Regions from separate parts of the Streptomyces sp. NPDC096040 genome, predicted to be linked through region 1. Evidence: riboswitches for the same ligand, from Rfam matches in the RefSeq annotation. Region 1 holds a riboswitch; each other region holds the start of a gene.
What was found. A riboswitch is a leader RNA that binds a small molecule or an ion and turns the genes downstream of it on or off. The one in region 1 is predicted to bind cyclic di-AMP.
Positions count from the first base shown of each region.

Region 2: it holds a riboswitch for cyclic di-AMP, as region 1 does, so the genes downstream of both, ABTY98_RS22505 (M23 family metallopeptidase) here and ABTY98_RS30995 (transglycosylase SLT domain-containing protein) in region 1, are expected to answer to the same signal.
Region 3: it holds a riboswitch for cyclic di-AMP, as region 1 does, so the genes downstream of both, ABTY98_RS13920 (M23 family metallopeptidase) here and ABTY98_RS30995 (transglycosylase SLT domain-containing protein) in region 1, are expected to answer to the same signal.
Region 4: it holds a riboswitch for cyclic di-AMP, as region 1 does, so the genes downstream of both, ABTY98_RS09300 (transglycosylase family protein) here and ABTY98_RS30995 (transglycosylase SLT domain-containing protein) in region 1, are expected to answer to the same signal.

Region 1 is NZ_JBEOTA010000026.1:63,655-67,780, forward strand. Features, by position in the region: gene ABTY98_RS30980 (FAD-dependent oxidoreductase) at 1-388, shown strand, start outside; gene ABTY98_RS30985 (hypothetical protein) at 688-1,149, opposite strand; gene ABTY98_RS30990 (HAD family hydrolase) at 1,295-2,101, shown strand; gene ABTY98_RS30995 (transglycosylase SLT domain-containing protein) at 2,111-2,596, opposite strand; cyclic di-AMP (ydaO/yuaA leader) riboswitch at 2,600-2,797, opposite strand.
Region 2 is NZ_JBEOTA010000015.1:211,263-215,388, forward strand. Features, by position in the region: gene ABTY98_RS22490 (dihydrofolate reductase family protein) at 1-287, shown strand, start outside; tRNA gene ABTY98_RS22495 (tRNA-Met) at 344-417, shown strand; gene ABTY98_RS22500 (PP2C family protein-serine/threonine phosphatase) at 598-1,707, shown strand; cyclic di-AMP (ydaO/yuaA leader) riboswitch at 1,953-2,111, shown strand; gene ABTY98_RS22505 (M23 family metallopeptidase) at 2,120-3,160, shown strand; gene ABTY98_RS22510 (aldo/keto reductase) at 3,317-4,126, shown strand, end outside.
Region 3 is NZ_JBEOTA010000009.1:70,168-74,293, reverse strand. Features, by position in the region: gene ABTY98_RS13930 (SGNH/GDSL hydrolase family protein) at 1-448, opposite strand, end outside; partial or broken gene ABTY98_RS13925 (DUF6250 domain-containing protein) at 537-1,297, opposite strand; gene ABTY98_RS13920 (M23 family metallopeptidase) at 1,506-2,447, opposite strand; cyclic di-AMP (ydaO/yuaA leader) riboswitch at 2,450-2,613, opposite strand; gene ABTY98_RS13915 (alpha-galactosidase) at 2,927-4,126, opposite strand, start outside.
Region 4 is NZ_JBEOTA010000006.1:64,424-68,549, reverse strand. Features, by position in the region: gene ABTY98_RS09310 (cytochrome P450 family protein) at 1-536, shown strand, start outside; gene ABTY98_RS09305 (transglycosylase family protein) at 752-1,765, shown strand; cyclic di-AMP (ydaO/yuaA leader) riboswitch at 1,960-2,131, shown strand; gene ABTY98_RS09300 (transglycosylase family protein) at 2,135-2,818, shown strand; gene eno (phosphopyruvate hydratase) at 3,185-4,126, shown strand, end outside.

The DNA of each region.
Region 1 (4,126 bases):
GTGGCTGCGCGACCGCTTCGAGGGCAAGGTCCAGGTCCACGAGGTCGCCGGCGTGACCGGCGCCGACACCTCCGACGGCGCCCCGGTCCTCACCGTCCGCACCCACGACGGCCGTACCGACCGGCTCACCGCCGACCATGTCGTCGCCGCCACCGGCTACCGCGTGGACACCGCGGCGATGGACTTCCTCGGCCCCGAGCTGCGCACCCGCGTCGCAGTCAGCCGCGGCGCCCCGAAACTGGGCGCCGGATACGTCTCCTCCGTGCCCGGCCTGTACTTCACCGGCCTGCCCGCGGCGGCGTCGTACGGCCCGGTGATGCGGTTCGTGTGCGGTACGGAGTTCGCCTCGCCGCGCCTGGCCAAACACCTGGCGGCTGCCCACGCCTGACGCCCGCCTCGCCCACCGCTCGCGGATCCGGCCCCGCCCACCCGCACTCGGGGCCAGGCGGCAGCCACCCCTGGATCCGCGCCGACACCCACCTCCGGGGGCGGGGCCTGTCACCCCGCCCCCAGGGCCCGCCTGCCACCCCGCCCTCGGGGCCGGCCCGCCACCCCGCCCCGGGGCTACGCGGCCTCGGCCGCAGCTGCCAGGTCAGGAACTCCTCGATCGTCTCGGGCGGATTGGCCGCTTCCGTGGCCTCGGCCTCCGATCCCGGGCAGTACATGTAAGACCACCACCGGCAGCGGTCACCCGAGGACCTTCTCGATGCGGCCCCCGCCGTGCGGATCATGTGCCAGCCGTATGCACGGGTCGGCGAAGTGCAGCCCCAACGGCTCGCGCCCCGCGTCCAGTTCGGCGTTCTCGCCGTACCCGTCGAACCAGAGTCCGAGCCGCCGGACCTCCTCGGTGGACAGCACGCCGCCGACCGGGTCCTCGGGACAGTTGCCGAGCATCTCGAAGCCGCCGAGGATCCAACGCCCGTAGTTCCAGCGCGCCTCGCCGGGTCCGCCGGGTCCCGTTCGGCCTCGTACTGGCTCTCGGTGTTGCAGCCGGCCGCCACGTACGGTCTGAGCTCGCCGTCGTCGACACGCCGGATGCGGAACGACGGCGTAGATCTCCGGCCGCAGCGCCCGGGGAAACCGCTCCAGCACCTCGGACGCCGATTCCAGCAGACGCGCGCGGGAGTCTCCCGGTCCAACCGTCACCATGGCCGCCCCCGTCCGATCGGTGCCATCAACCCACCGCCAACGTAACGCGGCCCACTGACAAGGCCCCATCACTGAGGCAGCGGGCGCCACTTGAGGCCGAAACGCACAGTGAGTCTCAGGGGCGTGCTGTCCGTATTCTCTGATCATGGTCGCACCCACCCCGTACTCACTGATCGCCACCGACCTGGACGGCACGCTGCTGCGCACCGACGACACCCTGTCGGAACGGTCGCTCGCCGCGCTCGCGCGGGCCGGCCGGGCCGGCGCCCGGCATCTCGTCGTGACCGGGCGCCCCGCGCCGAGAGTGCGCCCCCTCCTGGACGACCTCGGCTGCACGGGACTCGCGGTCTGCGGCCAGGGAGCGCAGGTGTACGACGCCGGCACAGCCCGGCTGCTGTGGTCGGTCACCCTGGACCGGGAGCTGGCGGAGACCGCCCTCGGCAAGATCGAGGCCGAGGTCGGACAGGTGTACGCGGCGGTCGACCAGGACGGCGTGGACGGGCTCACGCTCATCGAGCCGGGCTATCTGATGCCGCACCCCACGCTGCCCGCGCTGCGCGTCGGCCGGCGCGACGACCTGTGGTGCGCGCCCATCAGCAAGGTGCTGCTACGGCACCACACCCTGTCCGATGACGAGCTGGCGGCGACCGCGCGCTCGGTGGTGGGGTCGCTGGCGACGGTCACCATGTCGGGGCCGGGGACCGTCGAGCTCCAGCCGTGCGGGGTGACCAAGGCGACCGGGCTCGCGCTGGCCGCCGACCATCTGGGGCTGAGCCGCGAACAGGCCGTCGCCTTCGGGGACATGCCCAACGACATCCCCATGTTCGACTGGGCGTCCTACGGGGTGGCGATGGCCAACGCCCATCCCGAACTCAAGACGGTGGCCGACGAGATCACCTTGTCGAACGAGGACGACGGCATCGCCGTCGTCCTCGAAAGACTCTTCCGCTGACGGCGCCGGTCAGTACGCGCCGTGCACGTTGTCGATCGAGCCGTACCGCGCGGCGGCGTAGTTGCAGGCGGCGGTGATGTTCGCGACCGGGTCGTATATGTCGAACGACGTGCCGGCCACGTGGTACGCGCTGAACGTCGGGTCGATCACCTGGAGCAGCCCCTTGGACGGGATGCCGGCGGCCGCGTTGGAGTCCCAGAGGTTGATGGCCCGCGGGTTGCCGGAGGACTCACGGATCACGTTGCGGTAGATGCCGTTGTAGCTGCCCGGGATCTTCTTTTCAGCCATGATCGCGAGCGACTCGCGGATCCAGCCGTCGAGGTTGTTCGGGTACCCGGCGAGCGTCGTCGAGGCCGTCGAGGTGGAGGTGGCGGCGGAGGCGGTGGTCGCCCCGATGAGCGGGAGGGCGAGAACGGCGGCGCCGGTGCCGGCGATGGCAAGCGTGCGGACGACGCGGTTACGGCGGGGACGGCGGTGCTGATCGGCAGCAGACATGGCGAAGTTCCTCTCCGTCGCCTACGAGGTGAGCTGTCGGGTTCGGGCGCGGGGAGTGCCCGGCCGCACCGCCCGAAGGCGAGGCGACTTCACCCCTAGCCGTTCCGGTACGACGTCCGTCGTTGACGTCGGCCGCCCGGTCCCGCGACTTACCTGGATCCCCCGCTCCTGCCGTGCGAATGGACTCGTCGATGGGTCACGACGGGCGGCGGCAGGATTCGGCGTCCGCCCGGCGAGCGGGAACGTATGCGAGAGCACATGTCCGGAACAAGTGCTGGATTCACACAACACACCGATTGACCTTGATCTGAGTCGTATGGGGTACTTGATCCTTTGCGGCTGCCAAGCCTCAACTCGCCCACAGGAAACGGAAAGAAAGGTTCGTCCTGGCTTTTACGGCCTCCCGACCAACGTGACCCACTTCACGAAGTGGCAATCGCGGCAAATCCGACATAGGCGATTCGTGAAATCCGTTTTTCCGGGCATCGATGGAAAAGCGTTCGGCCGTCATTCGTGCGGATTGCCCTAATTGGGGTAAGCGGAGTGGTGTGCATCACAGGCGATTTCGGGTATTGCCCGAATTGTCTAATTCGGCGGAATTCCGGCTCGGTAGGCGAACCGGCGGGCCCGACCGGGTGCGGGTCGGCAGTGGGCGCTGCTCGTCCAGTCCATCTGTTCAGATGGTTCATCCGGTCGTGTGCATCTCCGGCGCGCCCCTCGTGAACTCCGTACGGTCCGGGTACGCGCGCGTGCCGCTGATCGAGCGCGGCGCCGGAAGGTCGGCGCCCGACGGCTACGTCCGTTCGGATTCCTCGACGGCGACGGGTCGGCCAAGTCCGCGGAGCAGGCGTGGAATTCAAGTGCGTGGGCCCCGGCGGGCGTACATGATTCCGGTCACGTTGGGGGAGGGATGGGCGGGCCCGCCGACCCGGCGGCGGGCGAGGCGGCAGTCCACGCGCGCGTGTCCACCGTGAGAGGGGAACCTCCGCCGCCCCACACGTCGTTGTCATAGCGGCCGTCCGTGGAGTAGGCCACGGCGACCGCTTTGAGCGGCTCGGGTGCGAGGGTCGTCACCCGGAGCGAGATGCAGCCGTCCCGGGGGATGTCGGCCGCTCGACGGTCGCGGGGCCTGCCGGCCGGCCGAGGCATGTCCATGACCCATCGGGCACGGTCGGCGCCGGCGGCCGCGCGGGCCCGTCCGGTCGGTGAGCTCGGCGGGGGAGGTCTTCGAGCGGCGCGGGGGCGGTCTCGTCCGTCCGTGGGCACCACGCCCGTGGGAACGACGTTCGGACGGCGAAGGGGATGAAGGGGGGTGCGGAGGTCGTCGTGCGTGGTCTTGTAGGGGACGGATGTACGGGTACGGATCGACTCGATCTGAACCCCGTCGGCTTTGACGGGCCGCGGAGGGGGTACCTCCGGGCAGGTGACGTCGGTCGGAGAAGACATGGCCGTCCGTGGTCGGGGCTCTGTGGGACGGCCCGCCGTCCGACCCGGTGACGGCGCTGGTCCGGGACGCGGTTCGCCCTCCGG
Region 2 (4,126 bases), on a different contig from region 1:
AGGAGGCGGCCCTGGCCAAGATCCCGTCGGCCGACCCCCGGCTGGCCACGGCCACGGTCTACACCAGCCTCGAACCCTGCACCCACCGCTCCTCCCGGCCGCACCCCTGCGCCGAGCTGATCCTCCGGGCCGGGGTACGGCGGGTGGTGACGGCGTGGCGCGAGCCGGACACCTTCGTCGAGGCGGCCGACGGGACGGGGACGCTGCGGGAGGCGGGGGTGGCGGTGCTGGTGCTGGGCGAGTACGAGGACCTGGCGAAGACCCCCAACGCGCACCTGCTGAGCTGACCTCTCTTAACCCGTGTGACTCCCACGCTTCTGATGGCGTATGCTGGTGTCAACGACGCGGGGTGGAGCAGCTCGGTAGCTCGCTGGGCTCATAACCCAGAGGTCGCAGGTTCAAATCCTGTCCCCGCTACTGAATGACCAGGGCCGGAATCCAAGAACGAGGATTCCGGCCCTGAGTCATATACCGGCACGATACCGGTGCGTGTTCCTCATCACACCCGTCCGTACTCATCCGCCCGGCCCACACCACTCGCCCCCGCTGACTCGCAGCAGCAAACCTGGACGGACACACATTGGACACAGGGGACATATGGGGAGTCGTACCGTGGGCCCTGCAGAGGCGCAGGAGGACGGGTCCGCAGCCGTCCGCACCCTGGCCCGTTTCCTGCCCGCCCTGCTGATCGTCGTCGGCGTCTGTTACGACGCCCTCACCCCGCAGGCGTTCACGCCCGTCCCCTTCTTCACGGCCGCCCCGCTGATCGCCGCGCCCCTCTCCTCCCTCCGCACCACCGTCCTGACCGGCCTCGCGTCCTTCCTCGCCGCCTACGCCGTGCACGTCCGCCACACCTTCCGCCCCGACGTCGACACGGTCACCGAGGCCCTCACCGTGGCCACCGTCGCCGCCCTCGCCGCCGGCATCAACCAGGTCGTCCGCATCGGCGACCAGCGCCTCGCCTCCGCCCGCGAGATCGCCGAGGCCGCCCAGCGGGCCGTTCTGCCCGAGCCCGCCGAGCGGATCGGCGGCTTCGAGATCGCCGCCTGCTACGAGGCGGCCCAGGAGGGCACCTTCATCGGCGGCGACCTCTATGCCGTCCAGGACACTCCGTACGGCGTACGACTGGTCGTCGGCGACGTCCGCGGCAAGGGCATGGGCGCGGTCGCCGCCGTCGCCGTGGTCATCGGCGCGTTCCGGGAGGCCGCCGAGCAGGAGGCCACGCTGGAGGCGGTGGCGGGACGGCTGGAGCGGGCGCTGGCCCGCGAGGGCGTCCGGCGCGGCGGCGTCGACGCGTTCGAGGGGTTCACCACCGCCGTACTCGCCGAACTGCCGCACGGCGACGGCACGGTGCGGGTCGTCAACCGCGGCCATCCGCCGCCCCTGCTGCTGCACGGCGACGGCAAGGTGTCCCCGGTACGGGTGCCCGAGGCCGCGCTGCCGCTCGGGATGGGCGAGTTGGGGGCCTGGCCCGACCGGGCCGCCGAGCATCCGTTCCCGAGCGGGGCCACACTGCTGCTGCACACCGACGGCCTCTCCGAGGCGCGGGACGCGCACGGCCGGTTCTACGATCCCAAGCAGCGGCTGACCGGCCGTACCGTCACCTCCCCCGGGCAGCTGCTGGCCCGGCTCGCGGCCGAGGTGCGCCGGCACACCGGCGGCGGCATGACCGACGACATGGCGCTGCTCGCCGTACGCCGGCCCTGATCGTTGTTACGCCCTGTGTTCGGACGACCGCCCTCCGCGTATCGGCTGAGTCACCATCAAAACGTGTGTGACTGCTGAGCCGAACAGAACGCATGGTCAACTCGACCGTTTTTGACCGATCGTGGCAGGTAAGTCCATGCTTCGAAAGCTTAATGATCAAGGCGAACAGCTTGGATTCTGACAGCCGGGTCTATTAACGTTCGATAACGCAGCGCGGTCGTCCCAGCCGTCACCCGCGACGGCTCCGCGCGCACGCGCCGAATCCCGCAAGGGAACCGGGGAACCACCACCTTGGGGTGAATCGCACGGCTGCCGCCGGTAGAAAACGGCCGGTATACGCGCGTAGGAGACCTTCCCGCTCCGAACCCGTCAGCTAACCCGGTAGGCGGCGGAAGGAAAGGAGTGCGCCCGCGTGGCGTCCAACCGGCCTGCTCCGACAGCCCCCTTCGTGCCCAGCCAGCGTCAACCCGAGACCTACGGCTATGGCGGCTACCGCACCGACGAGGGCCCTTGGGAGGAGTGGAACCCGACCGAGGAGTCCCTCGCCCCGGTACGCGGCCGGCACCGGGTCGCCAAGCAGCGCGGCGGCGGGCTCGCCCGCAGCTCCACGGTCCTCGGCGTCGGCGTCATCGCCGCCGTCGGCGCGGGCGGCATGGCCAGCGCCAACACCGGCAAGCCGCCGGTCTCCATCTCCCTGCCCGACCTGCCGTCCTCCGTCGGCACCCTGCTCGGCGAGGACGGCGGCCACAAGGCCACCCAGACCGCGCTCAGCAGCGTCACCACGACGGCCGCCACCGACGCGGACTCGTCCTCCTCCTCCGACGCCGGCGAGGCGCTGCGCAGCCGGATCATCGCCCAGGCCGAACAGCAGCAGACCCAGATCGACGTCAAGGCCAGTGCCAAGGCCGTGGCCGCCGCCGACAAGGCGGTCTCCGACGCGGAGGCCAAGGCGGAGAAGGCGGCCGCCGCCAAGGCCGCCGACGCCAAGGACAAGGCGGAGGCCGCCGAGAAGCAGAAGACCGAGCAGCAGCGGCTCGCGGAGCTGGCCAAGCAGTACACGCTGCCGGTCGTCTCATACACGATCACCGGCACCTTCGGACAGGCCGGCTCCATGTGGGCCTCCGGCTACCACACCGGCCTCGACTTCGCCGCCCCCACCGGCACGCTGATCAAGGCCGTCCACAGCGGCACCGTCACGGAGGCCGGCTGGGCCGGCTCGTACGGCTACCGCACGATCATCACCCTCGACGACGGCACCGAGCTGTGGTTCTGCCACCAGTCATCGATCGGCGTCAAGGTCGGCCAGAAGGTCGCCACCGGTGACGTCATCGGCCGCGTGGGCGCCACCGGCAACGTCACCGGCCCGCACCTCCACCTGGAGGTCCACCCGAACGGCCAGGCCACCGCCATCGACCCGATGACCTGGCTGCGCGGCAAGGGCCTCAACCCCTGACGGACCCCACCGATCCCCGGCGGCCCTGACGACACCCCCCCGACGTCAGGGCCGCCGGTCCGGTGCGCCCACGGAGCTCCCGGGCGCCTTCCGCTTTTACGAGAACTTCGTATTGCGCTGGCATGGGACCCCTGGTCACCGGTGTTGAACTGAAGCATGACTGCTTCTTCCGGTTCTTCTTCCTTCCGTAAGCTCGGCGCCTCCGACCTGGAGGTCTTCCCGCTCTGCCTCGGCGGCAACGTGTTCGGCTGGACCGCCGACGAGGCCGCCTCCTTCGCCGTCCTCGACGCGTACACGGCCGCGGGCGGCAACTTCGTGGACACCGCCGACTCGTACTCGGCCTGGATCGAGGGCCACAAGGGCGGCGAGTCCGAGACCGTCATCGGCAGGTGGGTCAAGGCACGCGGCAACCGCGACGACGTCGTCATCGCGACGAAGGTCAGCCAGCACCCCGAGTACCAGGGCCTGTCGGCCGCCAACATCAAGGCCGCCGCCGACGCGTCCCTGCGCCGGCTCGGCACCGACTACATCGACCTGTACTACACGCACTTCGACAAGCCCGAGATCCCGGTCGAGGAGATCATCGGCGCCCTGGACGAGCTGGTGCGGGCGGGCAAGGTCCGCCACATCGCCGCCTCCAACATCACCGCCGAGCGGCTCCAGGAGTCCCTGGACCTCTCCGACCGCGAGGGCCTCGCCCGGTACGTCGCCCTCCAGCCCCACTACAACCTGGTCTCCCGCGACACCTACGAGGGCCCGCTCCAGGACCTGGCCTCCCGCACCGGCCTCGCGGCGGTCCCGTACTTCTCGCTGGCGTCCGGCTTCCTCACCGGCAAGTACCGCCCCGGTACGACGGTCGACAGCGCCCGTGCGGGCCGCGCCGCGCAGTACCTGGAGACCGAGCGAGGCCAGAACGTCCTGACCGCCCTCGACGAGATCGCCGAGGCCCACAAGGCCCCCATCCCC
Region 3 (4,126 bases), on a different contig from region 1:
AGCCGTACCGGTCGGCGACGGCCCGGACATGCCCGTTGTAGGTGGCGATCTTGCCGCGCAGATGCTTGAGGACGGGCACGCCACGGGTGTCGAAGCCGGTGGTCACCAGTACCATGCCGGCGGCTTCGGTCAGTTGGGCCACGGCCCGCTCGAACCGCTCGGCCACCTCGTCGGGGTCGGTGCCGGGGCGGATGATGTCGTTGCCGCCCGCGCAGAAGGAGACCAGGTCCGGGGCGAGCTCCAGGGCCTGCGGCACCTGGTCCGCCACGATCTGGTCGAGCAGTTTCCCGCGTACCGCGAGGTTGGTGTACTCGAAGTCGCCCTCGGGCCGCCGGTCCGACAGCAGTACCGCGAACCGGTCGGCCCAGCCGACGAACGCCCCGTCGGGGCCGGGGTCGCCGACACCCTCGGTGAAGCTGTCCCCCACCGCCACGTACGACCCGATCACTGATGCCTTGTCACTCTTCGAATCGTCTGCCACATCGGACCATGATTCACCTTCGACTGTGACCTACGCGACCGTAATAAGGGGTTGACTAGCGGTGAGATAAGACACTTCTAAATACTTCACCAAGGTTGGAATAAGGCCCTGACCAGCGACGTTGAGGTGATGATCGCCAGACGTCGAAGTCGCTGAACCTGAAGTGACTCCAGGTGGCACGGAAGGCGAAGTACCCACGCGTGCAGGGGCTCCAGGTCGGTGTGGTGGAACACCGGTCGGCCGTTGTTCCACCATTGCACAGCCGCGCCGTCGGAGACGATTCGCACACGGTTGGGCCGGTTCGCGACCAGGAGCGGTTCGGTGTGGTCGTGGACCAGCGGCCGTACGCCGGGCTCGCCGACGTAACGGCGGAGCCCGGTCGTGGTGCTGTAGTCGGCGCCGTAGCCGGCGTAGTACGTCTTCAGGTAGTCGTACTCGGCGAGCACGCCACCGCGCGGGATGGACGAAGAGGTCGTGAGGGGAACGGACGTCGGTGGCGTTCCAGAAGTTGTCGAGGTCAGAGACTCGGTCGTTGGCGCCGCCCGCCGACACCGGTGTGGCGGTGTACTCCAGGACGTACGGCCCCTCCAGACGGTGGCGCCGGCGGGCACGTCGACCTCCAGGATCCCGTGCGAGGCGGCGACGGTGCCGGCCTGCTCCAGTTCCACGAACCACTGGCCGAGGCCGTGGCGGAAGTCGTCGTGGGCGATCAGCCGGGCGATGCCGGGGCGCGGCGCTCGCATGCCAAGCGGGTACGAAGCCCGCGAGGGCGGCTCCGGCGGCCAGGGCTCCGAAGCCTCGGCGGGTGGTCGTCATACGGCGGGTTCCTTCCGTCGGGGCGCGAGTGAGGGCGAGCGCATGAGCGGAAAGCGCTTGGACCCGGCGGGATCGCTGTGCCGCCGCCCCGCCTTCGCTGTCGACGACCCGAGCACTCCTGCCACGAGAAAGCAACGCGCCGAAGGCCGGACCCGGGGATCGGGGGTCCGGCCTTCGGAGTGCGTGTCAGATCGGTGAAGGCGCCTGGTCAGCCGACGGCGAGGCCCTTCGAACGGAGGTAGGCGACCGGGTCGACGTCCGAGCCGTAGTCGGGGGTGGTCCGGATCTCGAAGTGGAGGTGCGGGCCGGTCACGTTGCCGGTGGCACCGGAGAGGCCGATCTGCTTGCCCGCGGTCACGGTCTGGCCGACCGAGACGGAGAGCGCGGAGAGGTGGCCGTACTGCGCGTAGTAGCCGTCGGCGAGCCTGATGACGACCTGGTTGCCGTAGGAACCGCCCCAGCCGGCCGTGACGACCGTGCCCGCGCCGACGGCCTTGACCGGGGTGCCGGTCGGGACGACGAAGTCGACACCGGCGTGGTAACCGCTGGACCACATGCTGCCGGCCACGTGGTAGCCGGTGCCGACCGTGGCACCGGTGACCGGGAGGGTGAAGCCGGAGGCCGTCGTTGTCGACGTGCCCGAGGGGAAGGCCGAGTTCGAGGACGACGACGAGGACGAGGAGGGGGTGGACGACCGCGAGTGGGACCGCGTCTCGGATCGGGAGTCCGAGTTCGGGGTCCGTGTCGTCGTCGTGTGACGGCCGCTGAGGGTGAGCTTGAGACCGGGGTGGATCAGCGAGGGGTTGTCGCCGATGGCCTGCCAGTTGTCGGCGTAGAGCCGGTGCCAGCCGCCGTCGACGTTCTGCTCGCGGGCGATCTTCGAGAGATAGTCGCCGGGCACCACCGTGTAGGTGTGGTGTGTGGAATTCTCGGTGGCGGACTTCTGAACGGCGGCCTTCCGTACAGCCGTCTTCTCGATGGTCGGAAGCGACTGCGTGGCCTTTTCGGAAACGGACTGCGCGGTGGCCGCGTGGGCGCCGGTGGCCCCCATGAGCGGCAGAGCCAGCGCGGCGCCACCGGTTCCGGCGACGGCCATGGAGCGGGTGAAACGCTGGGTCTTGGGGCGGCGGTGCTTACCCTTCGCGGGCATGACGCATTCCCCTCCGGCGCCCGCGAGGTGAGCTGTCGGGTCCGGGCTGGAGCTGCCCGGCACACGCGGGAAGACGTGGCTGCACCCCTAGCCGTCCCGGGAACCGGAACAGGCGGTCATACCTGGTGGGTCCCCCGCTCCTGCCGTGCACGGGTGAGTGTGTGTGGGGACTCCGGGCGGTGGCAGGGTTCGGCGTTCCGCCCGGATGCGTGGCGAACGTAAGCGAGCAAGACGCACCCGGACAAGCCACCGGTTCCGCCTGTCCGAGTTTCGCTTGATCCGTTACGGGAATTCCCGGTCACCCTCCGTGTATTCCGGCTTTCCTCGCTTTCCTGATCCCCTTGAAAAGCACGGTAATTACGTGGACATGACGCGCGACGGACGGTCACGAATATGGCGCTCCTCACGCACGTCACGTCACGCCACGTCCCTCTATTCCAGGGCGAGTTGCAATGAAGGGGCCAATTCGGACAGAAGACTCAGATGCGGCGCAGCCGGAGAACTGCCGCATCCAGGTCGCCATGCAGCTCTGTGCGCAGCCCGTGATGCAACAGAACAGCACCTCGGTGCACTTCGCCCGTTTCGCGGCATTCATACGACGCTGTCGGGTCGAGCTCCTGCAGTCGCAGTGCCGGCATCGGCTCGCCGTAGCTCTGCGCCTGGAGCCAGGTGAGGACCACGGTCTCGTCGCCGAGCGTGTACTGCACCGCGCTGAGCCCGCCGGTCGGCGGCCGCAGCCGGAACTGGTCGCCGCGCTGCACCAGGGGCCGGATGTCCTTGTAGAGCTTCACCCAGCGGCCGGCCTCGGCGAGCTCTTCCTCGGTCCACTGCGAGAGGTCGCCGCCGACGCCGAGCGCCCCCGCCATGGAGCTGACGAAGCGGAAACGCAGCGAGCTGACCCGGCCGTTGAGCTGATGGTTCGGGCTGTCGGTGACCCAGGCGGACATCACCCGGGCGGGATGGATCTGGCTGAAGCCGTGCTGGATGGCGAGCCGGTCCAGCGGGTCGGTGTTGTCGGAGGTCCACACCTCGTCGGTGCGGCTCATGATGCCGAGGTCGATCCGGCCGCCACCGCCGGAGCAGGACTCGATGGCGACGTTCGGGTGCGCTGCCCGGAGCCGGTCGAGCAGGGCGTACAGCCCGCGGACGTGGTCGACCCACAGGCGCTGCGGATACGGCTCGCCGGGCCAGCCCGCGTCGGTGAAGCAGCGGTTGAAGTCCCACTTGACGTAGTCGATCGGGGCGCTGGACAGCAGGGTGTCCAGCTGTCCCCAGAGGTACTCCTGGACGTCCTCGCGGGCGAGGTTGAGGACGAGCTGATTGCGTAGTTCCGTCCGCTTCCGTCCCTGCTGGTACTGGACCCAGTCGGGGTGCGCGCGGTACAGGTCGCTGTCCGCGTTGACCATCTCGGGTTCGACCCAGATGCCGAACTGCATGCCGAGGGCGTGCACATAGTCCGCGAGGGGCTTGAGCCCCTTCGGGAAGCGGTCGGGGTTGGGCGTCCAGTCGCCGAGGCCCGCGCGGTCGCTGGTGCGGGCGCCGAACCAGCCGTCGTCGACCACGAACAGTTCGACGCCGATCGCGGCGGCCCGCCGGGCGAGGGTGGCCTGCTGCTCCTCGGAGATGTCGAAGGTGGTGGCCTCCCAGGAGTTGAACAGCACCGGCCGGTCCCGGTCTGC
Region 4 (4,126 bases), on a different contig from region 1:
TCATCCTCCTGTTCGCCGGCTTCGAGACCACGGTCAACCTCATCGGCAACGGGACGTACGCCCTGCTCACCCACCCGGCACAGCGCCGCCGCCTCCAGGACTCCCTCGCCGCCGGCGAACGCGGGCTGCTGGAGACCGGTGTCGAGGAACTGCTGCGCTACGACGGGCCGGTGGAGCTGGCCACCTGGCGGTTCGCCACCGAGCCGCTCGGCATCGGCGGGCAGCGCATCGCGCCAGGCGACCCGGTCCTCGTCGTACTCGCCGCCGCGGACCGGGACCCGGAGCGGTTCGCCGAGCCGGACACGCTCGACCTCGCACGCCGGGACAACCAGCACCTCGGATACGGCCACGGCATCCACTACTGCCTGGGCGCCCCGCTCGCCCGCCTGGAAGGACAGACCGCGCTCGCCACCCTCCTCGGCCGTCTCCCCGACCTGCGACTCGCGGTGGCGGAGAGCGAGTTGCGCTGGCGCGGCGGGCTCATCATGCGCGGACTGCGCACGCTCCCCGTGGAGTTCACTCCCGACGGCCGATGAGCCCACCACCGGCACCCACCACGGCATCCGCCACCGGCACGCCTCCCTCCGGCCTCCCACCGGCAAAGATGACCAGTGTTCAAGTCTGTGATCTTCACGTGATCTGCGCGGCATTAACTTGTGACAAGTGATCGTCTGCCTATACGTTCACCCATCAGTGCGACGCCCCGGCGGGACCCGTCGCCGGTCACCGCTGTCGCTCGAAAGGTTTCCGCATGCTCTCCGGGAACGGTCGTCACCGTCGCCCCCGTCAGGCTCCGGCCATCCTCGTCGCGGCCGGCGTGACCGGCTCCGCCATCGCCATCCCGCTCCTCGGGGCGGCGAGCGCCAACGCGGCCGACGGCAGCACCTGGGACCGGGTGGCCGAGTGCGAGAGCGGCGGCTCCTGGAGCATGGACACCGGCACCGGCTACTACGGCGGCCTGCAGATGTCCCAGGACGACTGGGACCAGTACGGCGGCCAGGAGTACGCCACCACGCCGGACCAGGCGAGCCGTTCACAGCAGATCGCCGTCGCCGAGAAGATCCTCGCCGACCAGGGCACCAAGCCCTGGCGGACCTGTGCCCTGCTCGCCGGGCTCTCCTCGGACGACGCCTCGGTGAACGTCGACACGGGCCTCGACGGATCGGACAACACGTCGGGCTCCTCCGACTCGTCCTCCGGGTTGTCAGATTCGTCCTCTTCATCTGATTCATCCGGTTCATCTGATTCCGGCTCGTCCAACTCCTCCTCGGGTGCCGCGAACTCCGGAGCCGGCTCCGCCACCCCGTCCCCGAGCGCGAGTGAGGACTCGGGTACGGGCGCCCCTGCCGACTCCACCAAGGCGGACAAGTCGGGATCCAACGGCTCCGGCACCTCGAAGGCGAGCGAGAACCCCGTCGTCGCGTCCGAAGCCGATGAGTCGGACGATTCATGGCAGACCGGCGGCTCTTGGAGCCTGGTCGACACGGGAGCCGTGAGTGGCGGCGGCAAGCATCGCGGCGGCTCGGCGGACGAAAACGTGACAAACGGTCAGAGTGCGACTTCTTCCGGCCGTCACGCCTCCCGTGACGCCGGCACCTACGCCGTCCGGGACGGCGACACCCTCGCCTCCATCGCCGACTCCCTTGACCTCGACGGAGGATGGCGCGCGCTCTATGCCGCCAACAAGGCCGACATCGGCACCGACCCGAACCACATCGCCCCCGGTCAGACCCTGAAGCTCGGCACTGAAACGGACGAAGACTAGCGGGAGTTGGCGCTCTCGAACCGCCCCACTTAGAAGTCAAATGTCCGGTTTGGTGAAAGTGTGGGATGAGTCTCAGAAGCCCTGATCATCTTTGAAATTCACCTGATCGCCTGTTTACGGTCAAGGCCGCTCGTCACCACGAGCCCCGGCCGTCGCAACGCCGAGTCCTGCCAGCGACTGCCCGGGAACAGTCGTCGCGTCAAGCGCCGTAGGCAGGAGCGGGGGACCCAAGGTAAGTGCCGGGACCGGTAGTTGAGGCTGCCGTGTCCGGCTCGGGGTGAAGCCGCGCACCGCGAGGTGCGCGGCAGGGCAACTCAACCGGCCCGAACCCGACAGCTCACCTCGCAGGCGTCGGTGAGGGGATCCACCATGCTGTTTTCCGGCAAGGGCAAGCACCGTCGTCCGTCCAAGGCCACCCGCGCCGCCGCGCTCGCCGGCGTGACCGGTGTCGCCATCGCCGCCCCGCTGATGGCGTCCGGCACCGCCTCCGCCGCCACCGCCTCCGAGTGGGACGCCGTCGCCCAGTGCGAGTCCGGCGGCAACTGGGCCATCAACACCGGCAACGGCTACTACGGCGGTCTGCAGTTCTCCGCCTCCACCTGGGCCGCGTACGGCGGCACCCAGTACGCCGCGCAGGCCAACCAGGCCGGCAAGGCGCAGCAGATCGAGATCGCCGAGAAGGTCCTCGCCGCGCAGGGCAAGGGCGCCTGGCCGGTCTGCGGCACGGGCCTGTCCAGCGCCGCCTACACCGGCAGCAGCTCGTCCTCCAGCTCCAGCTCGTCGAACAGCGGCGCCAGCAGCCGTACGACCGACACCCAGGCCGCCTCCCGCTCCGCCGAGCGTCCGGCCGCCAAGAAGACCGTCACCACCCCGACCGGCAAGAAGGTCAAGAAGGGCGACGGCGAGTACAAGGTCGTCAAGGGCGACACGCTCAGCTCGATCGCCGAGAAGCACAAGGTCAAGGGCGGCTGGCAGGCGCTGTTCAAGCTGAACAAGGACATCGTCGACGACGCCGACTTCATCTACCCGGGTCAGCAGCTGCACCTGAAGTAAGCGCCCGCGAAGTAATAGGCGGGCGCCAGCTGAACCACAGCGCCCGCACAGCCGTGCTCCTCACAGTGAGGAGCACGTGAGGGCCACCCCCGTCCCCCCACGAGCCCCCGCTCCGGTGCGTTTTCCCCCGTACGCACCGGGGCGGGGTTTCTCTTTGCCGTCCTCTTCTTGACCCGCTCTTCTTCCGTTCTTCATCGGGCCCCCCTTTGTTCCGCGCGTGAACAATGAGTACCGTCTGTGTGTCCACGGGCCGGTCGGTCGGCCGGCTGACGGCCCCGGGACGGTTAGGCTCTAGTCGCAAGGCTGAGCAAGGGCCGACAAGGCCCGCGTGCGCCCGCACAACCAGCGTCACATCCCAAGAAGGAGATGCTCGTGCCGTCCATCGACGTCGTCGTAGCCCGGGAAATCCTGGACTCCCGAGGCAACCCCACGGTCGAGGTCGAGGTCGGCCTCGACGACGGCAGCACGGGTCGTGCCGCCGTCCCGTCCGGCGCCTCCACGGGCGCCTTCGAGGCCATCGAGCTCCGCGACGGTGACCCCAACCGCTACCTGGGCAAGGGCGTCGAGAAGGCCGTCCTCGCCGTGATCGAGCAGATCGGCCCGGAGCTGGTCGGCTACGACGCCACCGAGCAGCGCCTGATCGACCAGGCCATGTTCGACCTGGACGCCACCGACAACAAGGGCTCGCTCGGCGCCAACGCCATCCTCGGCGTCTCCCTCGCCGTCGCCCACGCCGCCTCCGAGGCCAGCGACCTGCCGCTGTTCCGCTACCTGGGCGGCCCCAACGCGCACCTGCTGCCGGTGCCGATGATGAACATCCTCAACGGCGGCTCGCACGCGGACTCCAACGTGGACATCCAGGAGTTCATGATCGCCCCGATCGGCGCGGAGTCGTTCTCCGAGGCGCTGCGCTGGGGTGCCGAGGTCTACCACACCCTGAAGAAGGTCCTGAAGAACAAGGGCCTGTCCACCGGCCTCGGCGACGAGGGCGGCTTCGCCCCGAACCTGGAGTCCAACCGCGCGGCCCTCGACCTCATCCTCGAGGCGATCAAGCAGGCCGGATACGTCCCGGGCGAGCAGATCGCGCTGGCGCTCGACGTCGCCGCGTCCGAGTTCTACAAGGACGGCAAGTACGAGTTCGAGGGCAAGTCCCGCTCGGCCGCCGAGATGACCGAGTACTACGAGGAGCTCGTCTCCGCGTACCCGCTGGTCTCCATCGAGGACCCGCTGTTCGAGGACGACTGGGCCGGCTGGAAGGTCCTCACCGACAAGCTCGGCGACAAGGTCCAGATCGTCGGCGACGACCTC